Regions from separate parts of the Lysinibacillus sp. YS11 genome, predicted to be linked through region 1. Evidence: riboswitches for the same ligand, from Rfam matches in the RefSeq annotation. Region 1 holds a riboswitch; each other region holds the start of a gene.
What was found. Region 1 has a riboswitch for thiamine pyrophosphate ahead of thiC (phosphomethylpyrimidine synthase ThiC). Riboswitches for the same ligand answer to the same signal wherever they lie in the genome.

Region 2: linked by a shared signal. The riboswitch ahead of thiW (energy coupling factor transporter S component ThiW) and the one ahead of thiC (phosphomethylpyrimidine synthase ThiC) in region 1 are both predicted to bind thiamine pyrophosphate.
Region 3: linked by a shared signal. The riboswitch ahead of thiT (energy-coupled thiamine transporter ThiT) and the one ahead of thiC (phosphomethylpyrimidine synthase ThiC) in region 1 are both predicted to bind thiamine pyrophosphate.
Region 4: linked by a shared signal. The riboswitch ahead of LBYS11_RS11805 (ABC transporter substrate-binding protein) and the one ahead of thiC (phosphomethylpyrimidine synthase ThiC) in region 1 are both predicted to bind thiamine pyrophosphate.

What each region holds. Positions count from the first base shown of each region.
Region 1 covers NZ_CP026007.1:259,023-263,453, reverse strand. Annotated here, with positions in the region: gene LBYS11_RS01240 (catalase) at 1-73, shown strand, start outside; gene thiC (phosphomethylpyrimidine synthase ThiC) at 197-1,975, opposite strand; TPP riboswitch at 2,116-2,230, opposite strand; gene LBYS11_RS01230 (AEC family transporter) at 2,291-3,220, opposite strand; gene LBYS11_RS01225 (methyl-accepting chemotaxis protein) at 3,331-4,431, opposite strand, start outside.
Region 2 covers NZ_CP026007.1:857,875-862,305, reverse strand. Annotated here, with positions in the region: gene LBYS11_RS03935 (ABC transporter substrate-binding protein) at 1-76, shown strand, start outside; gene LBYS11_RS03930 (MFS transporter) at 567-1,763, shown strand; TPP riboswitch at 1,830-1,937, shown strand; gene thiW (energy coupling factor transporter S component ThiW) at 2,032-2,532, shown strand; gene LBYS11_RS03920 (VWA domain-containing protein) at 2,688-4,431, opposite strand, start outside.
Region 3 covers NZ_CP026007.1:3,923,297-3,927,727, reverse strand. Annotated here, with positions in the region: gene LBYS11_RS19765 (AAA family ATPase) at 1-695, shown strand, start outside; gene LBYS11_RS24040 (hypothetical protein) at 736-858, opposite strand; gene LBYS11_RS19760 (magnetosome magnetite crystal formation protein family) at 914-1,237, opposite strand; TPP riboswitch at 1,363-1,470, shown strand; gene thiT (energy-coupled thiamine transporter ThiT) at 1,604-2,164, shown strand; gene map (type I methionyl aminopeptidase) at 2,327-3,082, shown strand; gene LBYS11_RS19745 (hypothetical protein) at 3,054-3,824, opposite strand; gene LBYS11_RS19740 (polyphosphate kinase 2 family protein) at 4,024-4,431, shown strand, end outside.
Region 4 covers NZ_CP026007.1:2,388,897-2,393,327, reverse strand. Annotated here, with positions in the region: gene parC (DNA topoisomerase IV subunit A) at 1-1,209, shown strand, start outside; TPP riboswitch at 1,318-1,428, shown strand; gene LBYS11_RS11805 (ABC transporter substrate-binding protein) at 1,582-2,577, shown strand; gene LBYS11_RS11800 (thiamine-binding protein) at 2,579-2,869, shown strand; gene LBYS11_RS11795 (ABC transporter permease) at 2,869-3,642, shown strand; gene LBYS11_RS11790 (ABC transporter ATP-binding protein) at 3,617-4,366, shown strand; gene LBYS11_RS11785 (TatD family hydrolase) at 4,356-4,431, shown strand, end outside.

The DNA.
Region 1 (4,431 bases):
TAAAGCGATGGGTCTTTCCTTAGAAGGTATGGACCTTACAAATCCATATGTAAAACAACCAACAAACGTTTAATATTCCACTTTATTATTGATATCCAAATCCAACTTTCACTCCATGTGAATCCACTATTCACATGGAGTTTTTTTATTAAGAAAAGGCCTATGTCTATTTTTTTGACATAAGCCTTTTCTTTCATTATTGGTAAATTTGACTGCCTGCTTTTTTAAACTCCTCAGCCTTTTCTTTCATACCTTGATGGATCGCTTCAGTCGTATTCAAATCCTTATCTTTCGCATAATTACGAATATCCTGTGAAATTCTCATGCTACAGAATTTAGGCCCACACATAGAACAAAAGTGTGCTGTTTTTGCTCCCTCTGCTGGCAGTGTCTCATCATGATATTCCACTGCACGCTCGGGATCTAGTGACAGATTGAATTGATCACGCCAACGGAACTCAAAGCGCGCTTTAGACAGTGCATCGTCTCGTTGTTGTGCACCTGGATGACCTTTTGCTAAATCAGCAGCATGTGCAGCAATTTTATAAGTGATAACGCCCACACGAACGTCCTCGCGATTCGGTAAACCAAGATGCTCTTTCGGTGTCACATAACAAAGCATCGCTGTACCAAACCAGCCAATCATGGCTGCCCCAATGGCTGATGTAATGTGGTCATAACCTGGAGCAATATCTGTTGTGAGTGGTCCTAATGTATAGAAGGGAGCTTCCTTACAAACCTCTAATTGCTTGTCCATGTTTTCTTTAATCAAATGCATTGGTACATGACCTGGTCCCTCAACCATTACCTGAACATCATGCTGCCAAGCAATCTGTGTTAGCTCGCCTAGTGTTTCAAGCTCTGCAAATTGTGCCTCATCATTGGCATCTGCAATTGAGCCTGGGCGTAAACCATCACCTAAGGAAAAAGCAACATCATAGGCTTTCATAATTTCACAGATTTCCTCAAAGTGTGTATACAGGAAATTCTCTTGATGATGATATAAACACCACTGTGCCATTATAGAGCCACCTCGAGATACAATACCTGTCACACGATTTGCTGTTAGTGGTACATAGCGTAAAAGGACACCTGCATGAATGGTGAAGTAATCCACACCCTGCTCAGCTTGTTCAATGAGAGTATCACGATAAACCTCCCACGTTAAATCCTCTGCTACACCATTTACCTTTTCTAAAGCCTGATAAATTGGCACTGTTCCCACTGGCACTGCCGCATTTCGAATAATCCATTCTCTAGTTGTATGAATATGTTTACCAGTCGATAAATCCATAATATTATCTGCGCCCCATCGAGTTGCCCAGGTCATTTTCTCAACTTCTTCTGCAATGGAAGAAGATACAGCAGAATTCCCGATATTCGCATTGATCTTTACATGAAAATTACGCCCAATAATCATTGGCTCTGCCTCAGGGTGATTAATATTAGAAGGCATTATAGCACGCCCAGCTGCAATTTCTGAACGTACAAATTCAGGATCCATATTTTCACGAATCGCTACAAACTCCATTTCAGGCGTTATAATTCCCTTTCGTGCATAGTGAAGCTGTGTCACATTTTTACCTTTTTTAGCACGCAAAGGCTTTCTCGCCAACTCAGGGAAGACATTTTCTTGAATACGCGGGTCATCAACATGACGAAAGCCATTATCCTCCGGTTTAATGGAGCGTCCCTCATATGCTTCTACATCCCCTCGCTCTTGAATCCATGCATTTCGTAAGGCAGGTAAACCTTTCGTAATATCTACTTGGTAGGCTGGATCTGTATAGGGCCCACTCGTATCATATACTCGAATAGGAGCATTTTCTTCATTTCCAAAACTGCCTGTTGTCGGACTTAATGCAATTTCTCGCATAGGTACTAGAATATCTGGGCGTGATCCTTCCACATATACTTTTTTGCTTCCTTCAAAGCTGGACATAATGGTAATATTCTTTTCACTAATTGCTGACATGAGCTACTTCTCTCCCTTAAATTTATTTTGATATAAGGACCGATTCTAGCTCACCCCAACAATCCAAAAAATAAAGGCCGAATCCAAAATAATTATTTGGATCCGGCCACGAATGTAAAGGTCTATTGATTGCATACTCTGCAATAGCTTCTTAACTTTCCCACGCTGGTATGAGCCAGATCAGGTCCAAAGGGTCAAGAAACTTCGTAGCGTTTCCCTCTCAGCCTGACTCATCAGACTCCCCTAGTTAATACTATTTAGTTTGATGCTAGTGTAGCAGATAATACTAAGAGATGGAAGTTATTTTTTATCTTACTAGGTAAATAATACTTCTGCAAAATAGATCACAATGGTTACAGTTATACAGCTTACAATGGTTGAAAATAAAACAGCTTGCGCGGCTGTTGCTGATTCTACATCATATTCCAATGCTAGACTAGAACTATTGCGGGATGTTGGAAAAGCACTAGCTATAAACAGTGATTGTGCGACGACTCCATCTAATCCCAATATATAAATAATGGCCAATGCAACAGATGGTCCAATAATTAATCGCGTAAAACAGCTGATAAAGACGGTTTTATTAAACATTGATTTCATCTCTAATTGTGATAATTGCGCACCTAAAGTAATTAGAGCCACAGCAATAAATCCATCTGCCACATGTTCTACTGGTATTTTGATAAACTGTGGAATACCGATATCAAAATAATTCATAGCGACACCTATAATCAGCGCATGAATAATAGGCATTTTAAAGAAATCCTTGATGATTGTCATACCTGACTTTGTAGAAGAAATTAAATTGTATAAACCATATGTATACGTAGTCATATTTTGAAAGATTACGAGCATGACCTGAATGGCTACTCCAATAGGTTGCGTGGCAAATATCATTTGAGCCACTGGAATACCGTAATTACCCGAGTTAATGAGCACAACACTATTTTTAAAGACAGCTGCCTCTGTTCTAGCTAAACCTAACCCTTTTGCCATAAAGTGACTGAGTATCATTTGACTACCGATAAAGAGTACAATAAATAATCCGACCTCTCCCAGTACAGTTAATTCCACATGTGTTTCATATAAATTTACAAAAACAGCTGCTGGCATAAAGCAATATGTAATAAGCTGAGACAATGCTTTTAAATTAAAGCGAAATTTCTTTTGTAGTATAGCGCCTATTACAAGTAACACTAAAATAGGTACAACAATTTGAAAGAAAATCATTCCGAGATACATCATATCAATGTCCCCCTTCCAGTGTTAATAGTAGTGTTGAATTCCTTCTAGGTCAATTTCTCCGGCTTTCACCATAAAGAAGACTGCCTCTATATTGAAGGCAGCCTTTCTTTTTAAGCAAGCTTAAATCGGTTTACAACTTCTTGTAGCTCGTTTGAAATATCGTTCATATTTTGAATAGACTCTGCTACTTTTTGTAATTCTACTTGTTGATCCATTGCAGAAGCACTTACTTGTTCCGCAGAGGCTGCTGTTTGCTCTGAAATAGCCGAAATACTTTGGATAGCCATGATTGCCTGATTTTTATGCTCTAACATGCTAGATAGTTTATTCATTAAATCACTAATAGAATTTGCAATTGAACCCGACAAATCACTGCTATCTTTAAATGCTAGTTGCGTGCTTTGTACGGACTCATTTTGAGATTGCATTAAATCTGCATTAGATGCAATCACAGCAACCGTCTGCTGAGAATTTTCAAGAATACTTTCTACTGTACTCTTAATAATTTCTGTTTCATTCTTAGATTGTTCTGCTAGCTTTCTAACTTCCTCTGCAACTACAGCAAATCCTTTACCATGTTCACCAGCACGTGCAGCCTCAATACTTGCATTTAAAGCTAGCAGATTAGTCTGCTCGGTAATGCTTTGAATCGAAGCAATAATCTGATTAATATTGGCAATATTAGAAGCTAATGATTCCATTTGCTGCTGGATACGCCCATTCATTTCATTTGTCTCCATATTACGTTCTCTTAAACTTTCAACCTCATGCAATCCTTTTTCCGTTGTTACACCTGTTTTATGAGATAGCTCATCCATTTCATTAGAAAGAGCCGTAATAGCATCAATCTGATCTGATAAATCCATCATTCGATAATTTGTTTCTTCTGTATCCTCTGATTGCTTCGAAGCTCCTTGTGCAATCTCGTTGATAGCTACAGAAACCTCCTGACTAGAAGCAACTACCTCATTAAATGCCTCATTTACCTGATTAGAAGATTGGTTCAATAACCTCGTGGAATTTAGTACAGTTTGAATCGCACTATTGGTTTTATCTAACATATTATTATAGGCCACAGCAACTGCACCAATTTCATCAGGCTTAATATATCGCTCTTCTACCTTTTGTGTTAAATCCCCTTCGGCTGCAGTTTCAATCGATGCACGTAAAAATTTAAGTGGTTTTAATTGTTTATAGATGAATAACACACT
Region 2 (4,431 bases), 600 kb from region 1:
CTACAAAAATTTAGGACCTGATTATTTAGGGAAATACAACGAATTATTTTTAGAATTTAAAATGAGTATCAGATAATTAAACTAGCGAATTGGTTTTCACACCAATTCGCTAGTTTTTTTCTCTGCTTGTCTAACTGTTTATTAAACTAAGAACATTTTCAATCGACTATTTGCATTATTATATTTATAAAATATTTTATCTAAATTTTAATAGATTCTCACATTAGTGTACTTTTGATAGTCCATAACTTCTAACGCTCAACATCGCTACAATTTATAGCCATGCTTTATGCCATTACAGACAGACTCTCCAAATTTTTAATCTCCCTTTATAAGAGAAGTCCCTCAATTGTTGTTGCTTTACTAATTTATCCTCCCATAGCTTCTTTTCCCTCAACTTTTATGACTAAAATGTATTATTTCATCATGCATAGGTGCGTGGATAAAAACTTTTGTGGAAAACCATTCTAAATATAGAACCAGTACTATAATCTTAACTATTAGCCAAGCAATAATTCTTTATGATAGACTGTACTATATTTGATTACAAAAAGGGGGTTCATTCGATGACCCAGCAGAAGTCCAATAAGGCGGCTTTGTATATTTTAATGTTTAATATGTTTATCGCAATGGGGAGTATTGGCATTATTATTCCTGTCATGCCAGAGTATTTAAAAATATTTGGTGCAGCAGGACAAGTTCTAGGTATGCTAATCGCAACGTTCGCCTTAGCTCAATTCGTATTTTCTCCTATTGCTGGGAATCTTTCAGATCAGTACGGACGAAAAAATTTAATTATTTTCGGTCTTATCGTAACAGGTCTTGCACAAATCGGATTTGGCCTTGCTACAGATGTATGGATGCTCTTTTTAGCACGATTTTTAGGTGGTCTAGGTTCCGCATTTGTTGCACCTCCTATTATGGCTTTTGTCGCTGACGTCACAACCTATGAAGAACGTGGGAAAGGTATGGGGATGTTGGGTGCCGCTATGTCTCTTGGCTTTATGATTGGACCTGGTATTGGTGGCTTTTTAGCAAAGGTAAGCTTACATTTCCCATTTTTCACAGCTGGAGCTGCAGCCATTTTAGCATCTATTTTATCTTACTTTTTATTACCTTCTACCAAACCAAACACTGCTCAACAGAAACAAAAGCAAGACAATCTGGCGAAGCAAATGGCTCGTTCCATACATATGCCTTATTTTGTTATGCTCATAATTATGCTGGTGTTCTCGTTTGGAATTGCAAATTTCCAAACGACATTGTCATTATTTGTGACAGAAAAGTTTAATTACACACCTGTAGATATAGCGATTATATTAGTTGTTGGTGGTGCTTTTGGAGTAGTAGTACAAATGTTTATTATTACACCACTGTTCAATCGTTATGGTGAAATGAAAGTAGTACTAGTAAATTTATTTATTGCATCCGTTGCTATTTTCTTAATATTATTTGTTTCTGGCTTTGCCCTTATTTTAGTTGTAGCAACAATTTTCTCTACAGCAACGACATTAATTCGTCCAGCTGTTAATACACTCATCTCAAAGCTTGCAGAGAAAGAGCAGGGATTTGCTGCGGGCTTGAATAATGCCTATATGAGCCTCGGAAATATGATTGGACCCGCTTTGGCAGGTTTATTATTTGACTGGAATATGAATAGCCCATATATTTTCGGTTCTATCATATTATTAGCCTGTTTCTTCCTTGCGCTCATCTGGACAGTGAAAAAAGCACCTCATTTAATGCATCCCGATACAAAATAGTCTGAAAAATCATTGACTATTTTTAGCAGTATGTTACATTATTGTTGATTCACAAAATTGAATGATTTTAACCACTAGGGGAGTCTTTAAAAGGCTGAGACGTATATGGTAATATACGGACCCTTTGAACCTGATCTAGTTCACACTAGCGGAGGGAAGTGGCGCTACTTGCTGTTGTCACTATATACACGCAAGGCCGCTTCCTATTGTTTAAAGGGGGTGGCCTTTTTATTTTTCCTCACGAACTTTACCAAAAGGAGTGAACTTTATGTCAATTCGTAAATTAACAGTCATGGCTTTATTAGTAGCCGTTGCTGTTGCAGGCTCTACTTTCGTATCCATCCCAACAGGAATCGCACGTGCTTACCCAGTTCAGCATGCTATTAATGTGATAGGAGCCATTATACTTGGACCCGTACCAACAGTTATAGTTGCCTTTGTCACTGCCATCATTCGTATCCTTACTGGAACAGGCTCTCTACTAGCTATCCCTGGTAGTATCATCGGTGCGTTCTGTGCTGCCCTTGCCTATAAATATAGCAATAAAATGTGGTTAGCTGGTATCGGAGAAGTTATCGGAACGGGCATTCTGGCTTCACTTATTGCCGTCCCTTATGCAAAATTATTCATGGGAACATCTGTAGCAGCATTCTTCTTCCTACCAGCCTTTTTAACATCAAGTACGATCGGTGCTATTTTAGGTGTAATGGTTGCGAGTAGCTTGCGTAAAACAGAGCTAGTAAAGAGGTTTAATTCTTCTCTTTATTGAGAGAGATTGAATTATGAGCATTCATTGAGCTGGGGTAGTCCAATTTGGATCGCTTTTCTTCTCATTTACCCTCTTTACAAAGGGGATAACTCTTTATTTCATGCAATATAAAAAAGCAGTGCAAAACTATTCGAGTTTGCACTGCTTCCTCTATTTTAAGATCGTTTTTTCATGCCTTTTAACAACTGTGCTACATTTGTGTCTTCTGCTTCTATAGTTTTTTCCTCAACCAGCGGCTCTTTTTTCTTCGCATTCGTTAGGAAATTCCAACCAAAACGTCTTATGGTAATATCAATAAAGAAAAGAAGCATACTCGCTAAGAGTAGCCATGTGGCAATATTTTGCCGATCTGCTCCTTTTGTCGTAAAGTCACGGAAGACATCTTGTGGTTCCTTTAAAACAGTGCCTCCTGTTCGTTGAGTTAACTCTTCTATCAGTTGGTTATTTACAGGGAGTAGTTCGTATTCAGCACTATAAGGAACACTTAGCCCTGCCTGATAAATGGCCTGCTTTTCATCTGCTATACGGAAGAAAATTAATCCAGGTTCAGCTTGTACTACAGCTCGAACTTGAGATGCGGAAATGGTTTCAAGTTGTGTTTCTAGCTCCTCCCCTGCTTCATTTACCGCTACAATATCTAAAAATGCGGCTTCATTTGTAGGGTCTGTAATCATAAAGGAACCATCTGCTTCCAATCTTACATCATAGGCTACATCATTGTAGCTTGGTAGCATTTGAGAAATAAGTGTTTGCCAAAATGCTCCCCAATTCTGCCATCTTGCCCAATCTCCAGTCCATTTACCCGTTGAATCAGATGTAAAGGCAAATGTTTTACCAAGACCATATTGCCACTGCGCTAACACAGGATCTTCTTTCTCGCTTTCTGCTACAACAGTAGCCCCCTGTTTTGCCGTTGTCCCAATATATGCATTCATTTGTGGGACACCATTAGCAAACAGTGAGTTCCATCCTGCTGCATTATAAATTGCCGGATAGAATGGATTGTCCTCAATATAGGTGCGGGAAATCATAGCTGTTTCCCGAGATAAAATAGAAGGAATGGTTTGCTCATCTATCACATCATAGAAACGTCCACTGCCCATGTCACTAAGCGCTTCTAATAAGTTCGCATCGGCATCTTGTCCAATCGCTACTGTCGATAAGGTTATACCCTCTTCTTTCCCTTCACCAATTAAATCCTCATAGTTCCCTGCCTGTGACTGCCCATCTGTTAAGAGGATAATATGCTTACGTTGGAGCTTTAAATCAGCAAGGTTCTCGTAGGCTTTAGCTAATGAACTATAGATTTCTGTTCCCCCACCAGGTGTTACTGATAAAATAGTATCCACAGCCTCTTCTTTACTGTTAAGAGGCCCTGTCTCTATAATCTCCCAAGGACGATCATCAAAGGCGATGAATCCTAATGTATCCTCATCTCGCAACATCTCAACAGAACGTGCCGCTGCTTCCTTAGCAAGCTCAAGCTTCGAGCCTTGCATACTGCCAGAACGGTCAAGTACAATCACTAATCCTAAGGAAGGTAATTGCTCTTTGCCCTTAATTTCCATTTCCACTGGCAATAAGGTTTCAAACGGTGTTTTAAAATAGCCGCCTAGACCAAAACTATTTTCTCCACCCACCATTGTAAAACCAACTCCAAAGTTTTTGACTGCTTGCTCAATAACACTCATTTTTGCTTCACCCACTAAATGACCTGGTACATTGTCGAAAACGATAGCATTATATTGCAAATAGCTGGATAGTTCATTTGGTAAACTTTTAGGTGCTACAACATCATAGGCAATGGATTGACTACCAAGTGCTGCTGCGATGGGTGATGCTGTTTCATAACCATTAACGATTAATAAATGTGGTTCACTTTGAACCATTGTGACACTA
Region 3 (4,431 bases), 920 kb from region 1:
CGATGGAAGCAAGAGTAGAACAGCATCGAGTTTCCTATGAGGAAGCATTTAAACGTTTACAACAGATCAATGGCTTTATACAAGCATGCCAAGGCTTTAGTAAAAAGGTGGAAGAAATAGCGAAAGAGCTTCATTTACTTGAACAAGAAGCAGGGCGAGTAAAGGAGCTTTATGGATTATTAAATGGACAAAACTCGAAAAAGCTATCCTTTGAGCGTTATATACAAATTAACTACTTAGATCAAATTACAGAAGCTGCCAATATACGTCTGTATCATTTATCAAACGGTCAATTTGAGCTTAGACGTTCAGATAGATTAGAAAAGCATGCGAAGCAAAGTGGCCTTGGTCTTGATGTTTATGATGCTTATACAGATCAATTACGAGATGTCAAAACTTTATCAGGTGGCGAAAAGTTTAATGCTTCGTTGAGCCTTGCATTGGGGATGGCAGATGTGATTCAAAGCTACCAAGGTAATATTCATATTGAAACGATGTTTATTGATGAGGGCTTTGGCTCGCTCGATGAGGAATCACTAAATAAAGCAATCGATACATTAATTGATTTGCAGGATTCTGGTCGTATGATTGGCGTTATTTCGCATGTACCTGAATTGAAATCCGCGATGCCAGCAGTTTTACATGTGGAAAAAACATTAAATGGCCATAGTCAAACCCATTTTGAAGTGAAATAAAACGAAGGCGTATTTCCTTTAAAAGGAATACGCCTTCGTTTTATTTTTTTCGGGTTGTGGTTGTAGGCGTTGTGCCTTTTTTTGCAGCCATTACTTTTTTGACGATAGGAATAACAATAGGTGCTAACTTAACGGCAGTTTTTACAACGTTTGATACTTTCATCCCAAAACAGCTCCTTTTACAATTACTACTTCCTGTTTCACTTAAAAATAAAACATTAACGGATAACACGAACAGCCTGAATTATATTCCAAATCACAATACCTAGTGAGACGAGAGCATAGATGGCGAATGAAGCAAACCAAATAATCATCACTGTATTATTACTGGAGGTTGGATCTATACTAAATGTGGAAAAAACAAAGACAATAAAGAACAGGATGCCAAAAACAAAAGGAACTAAATGAGAGACAAGTGCACGAATCGAATGTTTTTTTACATCACTATCTTTTGTCACGAAATATACAATTAATGGAACGATAAAAGGGGCGAAGAAAATACTAAGATAACTAAAGGCAGCTAAAATTTTTTGATTCTCCATAGTTGTACCTCCTTTTTAAATATTTACGCATGAAAAACAGCAAAGTTTCAAAAAAATGATGTATGGAAGGTTGTAATCTTTCAATCCTTTGCGTACAATGAGAGTGTTCAAATAAATTCAGATGTAACGACCACAAGGGGAGCTGATGATGTCAGCTGAGACTGGGCACGTAATGCCTTGACTCTTCGAACCTGTAAGTTAACGCTTGCGTAGGGATGTGGATAGAAACCGACACTTGTACGATGTGAGGCTCTGTCCTGACATCGTTTTTTCCTCCTTAAAGGAAAAAGGTGTCAGAAAGAGACATATCAGCGCTTTTCTATTCCTGCTCTTGTATCCTACATCGGAACAAAGGAGAGAATATGTATGGACAAAAAAAGACTATTAATGCTAGTGGAGATTGCGATTTTTGCAGCGATAGGTCTCGTACTGGATCAGGTTTCCTTTAAAGTATGGGCACAAGGCGGCTCAGTTAGTCTTGTTATGGTACCGATTATGTTAATAGCATTTCGCTGGGGCTTAGTAGCTGGTCTTACTACGGGACTACTTGTGGGTGTTATGCAAACAATGTTTGGTTCTTATATCGTGCACTGGCTACAAGGATTACTAGATTATGGCGTTGCTTTTACTGTTGTAGGATTAGCGGCGGTTGTACGTGGACCAGTATTAGACGCTGCTAAACATATGAACAAAACAAAAATGGCACTTTATATAATCATAGGTACCGTTTTCGCAGGCTTCTTACGATACACAGCACATACAATTGCTGGTGCTGTATTTTTTGCCGAATATGCGGGTGACCAGAATGCATGGATCTATTCCATCATCTACAATGGTACATATATGCTACCAGCAACCATTTTAACGGCTGTCGTTGGTGTTCTTTTATTCACAGCCGCTCCCCAATTAATGCAAAGAAAAGCTTAATGCTAGTCCCTTCACAGGCGTGGAGGGACTTTTTTGTCGTGAATAACTCTTTTAGCACTTTGCAAAGTAGGAAAGCATACAATATTTAAAGCGTTTATCGTTATACGCATAAAAAGTTATGTTATATTAAAGAATAGATATTAGATGAAAGGGACGTTATACATGATTGTAAAAACGCAAGAAGAGATTGAAGCTTTTAAAAAAATAGGACGCATTTGTGCTGAAATTCGCGAAGCAATGAAAGCTGCTACAAAACCAGGTGTTACAACACTTGAGCTTGATGAAATTGCTGGTCGCATGTTTGCAGAGGCTGGCGCTATTTCAGGACCAAAGGGAGAATATGATTTTCCAGGGTATACATGTATTAGCGTCAATGAAGAAGTAGCACATGGTATTCCAGGAAAGCGTGTTATTCAAGAGGGAGATATCGTAAATATTGATGTTTCAGGCTCTTTAAATGGCTATTTTGCTGACACAGGTATTTCATTTGTTGTGGGTGATGGCTATGAGGACAAAGAAAAGCTTTGCCGTGTTGCTAAAAGTGCCTTTGATCGAGCAATGACAAAGGTAAAGGCTGGATCTAAATTAAATCAAATTGGTAAAGCTGTTGAACGCGAGGCAAATGCTAATGGGTTAACTGTTATTATGAATTTAACAGGTCATGGCTTAGGTCAATCTTTACATGATGAACCAAACCATATTTTAAATTATTACGATGCATGGGATACTACTATTATGAAAGAAGGTATGGTCCTTGCGGTTGAGCCATTTATCTCAGCAAAGGCAGAGCATATCGTAGAAGCAGGTGATGGCTGGACATTCGTGACGCCTGATAAATCACTTGTAGCTCAAATCGAACATTCAGTCATTGTAACAAAAGATAAACCAATTATCTTAACGTCATTAGACGAAGAATAGGATGTAATGAAAAAATCCTGCTAACCAATTTATTTTTGGTAGGCAGGATTTTTTTAATAAATAAAATGCCAACAAAGAGAACACCGCATAAAAATAAAGCAGCTGTAGTGACAAGTAGCTCATCAAAACCATTATGTATGGCGATTCCAATATAAGCCCAAATAAAAACACTTGGATACACAACATCAAAGTGATGGAAACGGATATGTAGCGCAATGGCTCCTCCTAAAGTAAGTAAAATCACTGCCCAAAGAGGCGTACTAAGACCAAAGCCGTTCCAACCATAAGCCGTTAACGTAAAGCTTGTATTTGTGATAAAAATAAATGTCATCCATGCTAAATAAATAGAGAAAGGAATACGACCAAACAAGGATTTGTCCTGAAGAGGGTACGTATTATACAACATAAACAAATACAAGACTAAGAGTAATGTAATGCCAAGAGAAACAATAAATAACTCATGGTGCCAGACATATATCGTCAATGCTTGTAATATATTTATGCAACTAAAAAGCGCAGACTGTTTCAAAGTTGTCTTTTTCATGTTCATAACTAACCAATAACCGAGTAAAAAATAAATGATAATCCAAATTACATGACTTACACTAACTGGTGCAAATACAACAGAAAAACGATTAGCGATTTCTAGCGAAGATTGACCGTTGATGTTCACGAAAAAGGATGAAAAGGTTAGGATGATTGAGACAAGATAAGAGATTGTCATCAAGATAAACCGAGGCATGTTTTCCTCTCCCTTCGTGTTAGATTGTATAGGGAAAAGACAAATAAGTATAGTACTGTCACTTTTTTTATTATAACGGAAATTTCCAACAATGTATCGTGTTGTTTTACTATTAATACCTACAATTTACCATGTCTGATAGGCATCCATATATTTCTTTAGTACAATAAGAATAGCCAAATAAAAGGAGTGAAGTTTCATGACACAAAATTTGAAAAATCTAGATCTAACTGTTGAACTAGACAAAAAGATGTATAAAAAGAAATTAAAAGTACTCCAATATGAAATGTTGAACGCACAACAATTTTTATTAAAAAACAAGATTGGCTTGATCTTGGTATTTGAAGGAATGGATGCAGCTGGTAAAGGTGGCGCTATTAAACGATTAATCGAACGTGTCGATCCCCGCGGTTATGTTGTACATCCTATTTCTGCTCCTCAAGCTCATGAATTACGCTACAATTATTTACAACGATTTTGGAGAAAATTGCCTCAACATGGGCAAATCGCTATTTTTGATCGCTCGTGGTATGGCCGCGTACTAGTAGAACGCATCGAAGGATTCGCAACAAAGGATGAATGGTCTCGTGCTTATGAAGAAATTAAT
Region 4 (4,431 bases), 2.1 Mb from region 1:
AAGTTTGATTTTACAGAGGTACAGGCAGAGGCCATTGTAAGCCTGCAATTATATCGTTTAACGAATACGGATATTACAGAGCTTCGTCAGGAACAGGACGAGTTAAATAAGCTAATTGCGAAGCTAGAGGGGATTCTGCAAAGTGAGGCTAAGCTTGTGCGTGTTATTAAACAAGAGTTGCTAGATATTAAGAAACGCTTTACAGAGCCTCGCCGCTCGAAGATTGAGCAAGAAATTGAAGAAATTAAAATTACATTGGATGTCCTTGTGCCAAGTGAAGAGGTTGTCGTAACAGTAACGAAGGATGGTTATATTAAACGTACATCCACACGTTCTCATGCCGCTTCAAACGGGCAAGATTTTGCCATGAAGGATTCAGATTATTTATTGTATGAAGCAAACTTAAATACACAGCACCATCTACTGCTTTTCACAAATCGAGGCAATTATATTTATCAGCCTGTTCATGAGCTGCCTGATATACGCTGGAAGGATCTCGGCCAGCATATTTCAAGTATTGTACCAACAGGGGAAGATGAATCGATTATTGCGGTTTATGGTTTCGAAACATTTGACCAACCAAATACGTATGTCTTCACAGCCACAAAAGATGGCCAAATTAAGCGCTCACCACTCGCAGACTATGCGGTAACGCGTTATTCAAAGCCAATTAAAACGATGAATGTCAAGGCTGGTGATGCGATGATCTATGCATCATTTGTAACAGATGACGTGGAGCTGATGCTCACAACGGATACAGCCTATGCGATTCGTTTCCCAATGGAGGAACTACCTGTGACAGGTGTGAAAACAGGTGGTGTGAAAGGGATCACACTAAAAGATGGAGAAGCCTTAGTTGGAGTCAATGTATTACAGCCTGATGTTACCCACTATGTAGTGATTGTGACACAGCGTGGGGCCGTGAAGAAAATGAATGTCGCTGAAGTTGAAGTAGCAAGTCGTGCAAAACGTGGACTAAAAGTATTAACAGAGTTAAAAGCAAACCCTCACCGAATTGTGGCAGTTGTTCAAGCAACAGACGAGGAGCAGGTTGTGATTGAAACTGAAAAAGGTGTTCAAGAGATGATTGACGTACAAGCATTGTCTCGTGCGGATCGCCATTCCAATGGTTCATTTAAAGTGGATATTGCAACAGATGGAGCAATTTCTCATGTTGTAACAGCCAAAAAAGAACAGAAACCAAGCTAAAAGCATGCCCAGCCTCTTAGGAGCGCTGGGCTTTAAGCTCTATTCAAAAATAGCACCTTGTCATTTAAGTGAAACTATGGGTATAATAATCATCGAAAAGTTCATAGCGAAAGAATGTAGGGGGGCTAGTAATTGCTAGCTGAGATTGTGTCCGGTAGACGCTGACCCTTTGAACCTGATTTGGCTCGTACCAGCGTAGGGAACATCTATTCAAAAAGCAAAGTTTTGAAGATTGATTGCAATACGTCTGGGAGGAATCCTAGGCGTTTTTTTATGTTTTCAAGCAACAGCTTGCCAACATTGTATACGCTTTCTTCTGGTGACAACATTCATTCATGAACACTTTCATATTACAAACTGGGAGGCTTTCGCATGAAAAAATGGTTTTTTATTTTATTGGCAGCACTATTGACATTAGTAGGCTGTAGTGACAAGGATGACAAGCAGGCTGCAGACAAGCTGAAAAAGGTGTCTGTGGTACTGGATTGGACGCCGAATACAAATCATACAGGACTATATGTTGCCAAAAAACTCGGTTATTTTGAGGAACAGGGTTTAGATGTTGATATTATTATGCCTGGTGAGGCGGGCGCAGATCAGCTTGTTGCTTCTGGAAAGGCGGATTTTGGCGTGAGCTATCAGGAAGGCATAACACAGGCACGAGTCCAAGATGTGCCGCTGGTCTCCATCGCAGCAATTATACAGCATAATACATCTGGCTTTGCTTCTATTGCTTCGAAGGGCATTACATCACCAAAGGATTTTGAAGGTAAAACCTATGGTGGTTGGGGCGCACCATTAGAGCAAGCCGTTTTACAATCACTCATGCAAAAAGAAAAGGCAGATATTAATAAGCTAGATATCGTCAATGCAGGGGATTTAGATTTCTTCACAATGATGGAAAAAGATATAGATTTTGCTTGGATTTATTATGCATGGACTGGGATTGAGGCTGAGCTGCGTGGGGAAAAGATTAATATGCTATATCTTACAGATTATAGTGATCAATTGGATTATTATACGCCAGTTTTAGCTACAAATGAAAAAATGATACAGGACAACCCGGATGTAGTCAAAGCCTTTGTGGCAGCTGCATCGAAGGGCTATGAATACGCAATTGAAAACCCAAGTGAAGCGGCTGATATTTTAATCGAAGCGGCCCCTGATTTAGATAAAGCGTTAGTGCATAAAAGTCAGGAATGGCTGGCTGATAAATATCAGGATGATGCCAAGCAATGGGGAGAGCAAAAGCTTTCTGTGTGGGAAAATTACGCGAAATGGATGTCTAGCAATCAAGTATTAGAGGGCGAATTTGATGCGAAAAAAGCCTTTACTAATGATTTCTTACCTAAAAAGGAGGCCAAATAAGATGGCAAATTCATTAATCAGTGTACAAATCATTCCGAAGACAGAGAAATATGAAGATGTTATACCATATGTCGATGCAGCAATTGCGGTGATCGATGCTTCTGGGGTGAAATATGAGGTACATCCATTGGAAACAACGATGGAGGGTGAGCTTTCAACATTGCTCCAAATCATTGAAAAAATGAATGAGAAGATGATCGAACTTGGTGCCATTAATGTCATTACACAAGTGAAAATTTTATATCAGCCAACGGGTATTACGATGGATACATTAACGGAGAAATATCAGTAATGAAACGTGCATTACAGAAGGGAAGGACGATAATTTTTATCGCCTTCCTCTTGTTCATATGGGAACTAATCGTGCGGTTTGCTGAAGTTCCTCATTGGTTAGTACCCACACCAAGTAGTATTTTGTCAGAAGCCATCCAGTCGTATCAAACCTTTCTACCACATGCATTCGCTACAGTACAATTAGCTCTACTAGGATTAGCCATTGGCATCGCTTGTGGGCTAACGGTGGCAATAGTGTTGCATCGATTTACATTTATTCGAGAACTGTTTTATCCAATTCTTATTATGTCGCAGAATGTTCCTATTCTAGTCTTGGCACCGCTCCTTATTATTTGGTTTGGCTTTGGCTTATTACCGAAGCTTATCATTATCTGTCTTGTGTGCTTTTTCCCGATTGTCATTGCAGCGATGGATGGATTTAGACAAACTGCTCCAGAATTAAAGCATTATTTTGCCATGGTTGGTGCTACAAGGGCACAAACCTTTTGGAAGCTGGAATGGCCTTATGCCTATCCCGCTATTTTTTCAGGCATTAAAATTGCGGCTACATATAGTGTGATGGGGGCTGTGATTGCGGAGTGGCTTGGTGCAAAAAAGGGTATTGGTGTTTACATGACCCTAGCCCAATCCTCCTTCCGTACGGATCGCGTATTTGTGGCAATTTTTGCGATTGTTCTCTTGAGCTTACTATTGTTTAGTGGTATTCGTTTAATTGAAAAATTCATGGTGAAGGGAAGAGGCTATCATGCTCAGCATTCAAAACATCGCTAAATCCTTCGATGCGCTCAAAGTCCTTGATCAACTTTCTTTTGACGTCAAGGATGGAGAGTTTGTGGCCATCGTTGGTCCTTCAGGCAGTGGTAAAAGTACACTTTTTCAATTAATTGGTGGTGTTTCGCCAATTGACCAAGGAGCCATTTTATTAAATGGAGAGGATATCCAACAAAAAAAAGGAACGATTGGCTATATGCCACAGCAGCCATGTCTATTACCCTGGCGTACAATAGTAGAAAATGTCACGCTTGTAGAGGAATTACAACATAAACCAAATGTTGAACGTGCCAAGGAATGGTTAGAAAAGGTTGGTCTTGCCTCTTTTATCCATGCCTACCCGAACGAACTGTCTGGAGGCATGCAGCAGCGTGTGTCCTTTATTCGAGCAATGGTCAGTGATAAGCCGATTTTATGCTTAGACGAACCATTTTCTGCGTTGGATGAATTTACTCGACTGGAAATGCAAGCATGGCTTTTATCTATCTGGGAAGAGTACCGCAAATCCATTCTATTTGTTACACATAGTATTGAGGAAGCTCTCTTTTTAGCAGATCGCATACTTGTTTTAACCAAACGTCCAGCTACCGTTAAAAAGGAAATCATCGTGCCGTTTGAGAGACCTCGGAAAGAGGAAATTCGACATTCTGCAGCATTCACAGCGTTAAAGCAACAATTATTTATGTATTTACAGGAGGAAAAGGGTGATATGTATGTTGATTGATGCGCATATTCATTTGGATCAGTACACTGATGAGGAAATTCCTTCCTTATTAGAAGAAGTGAAAG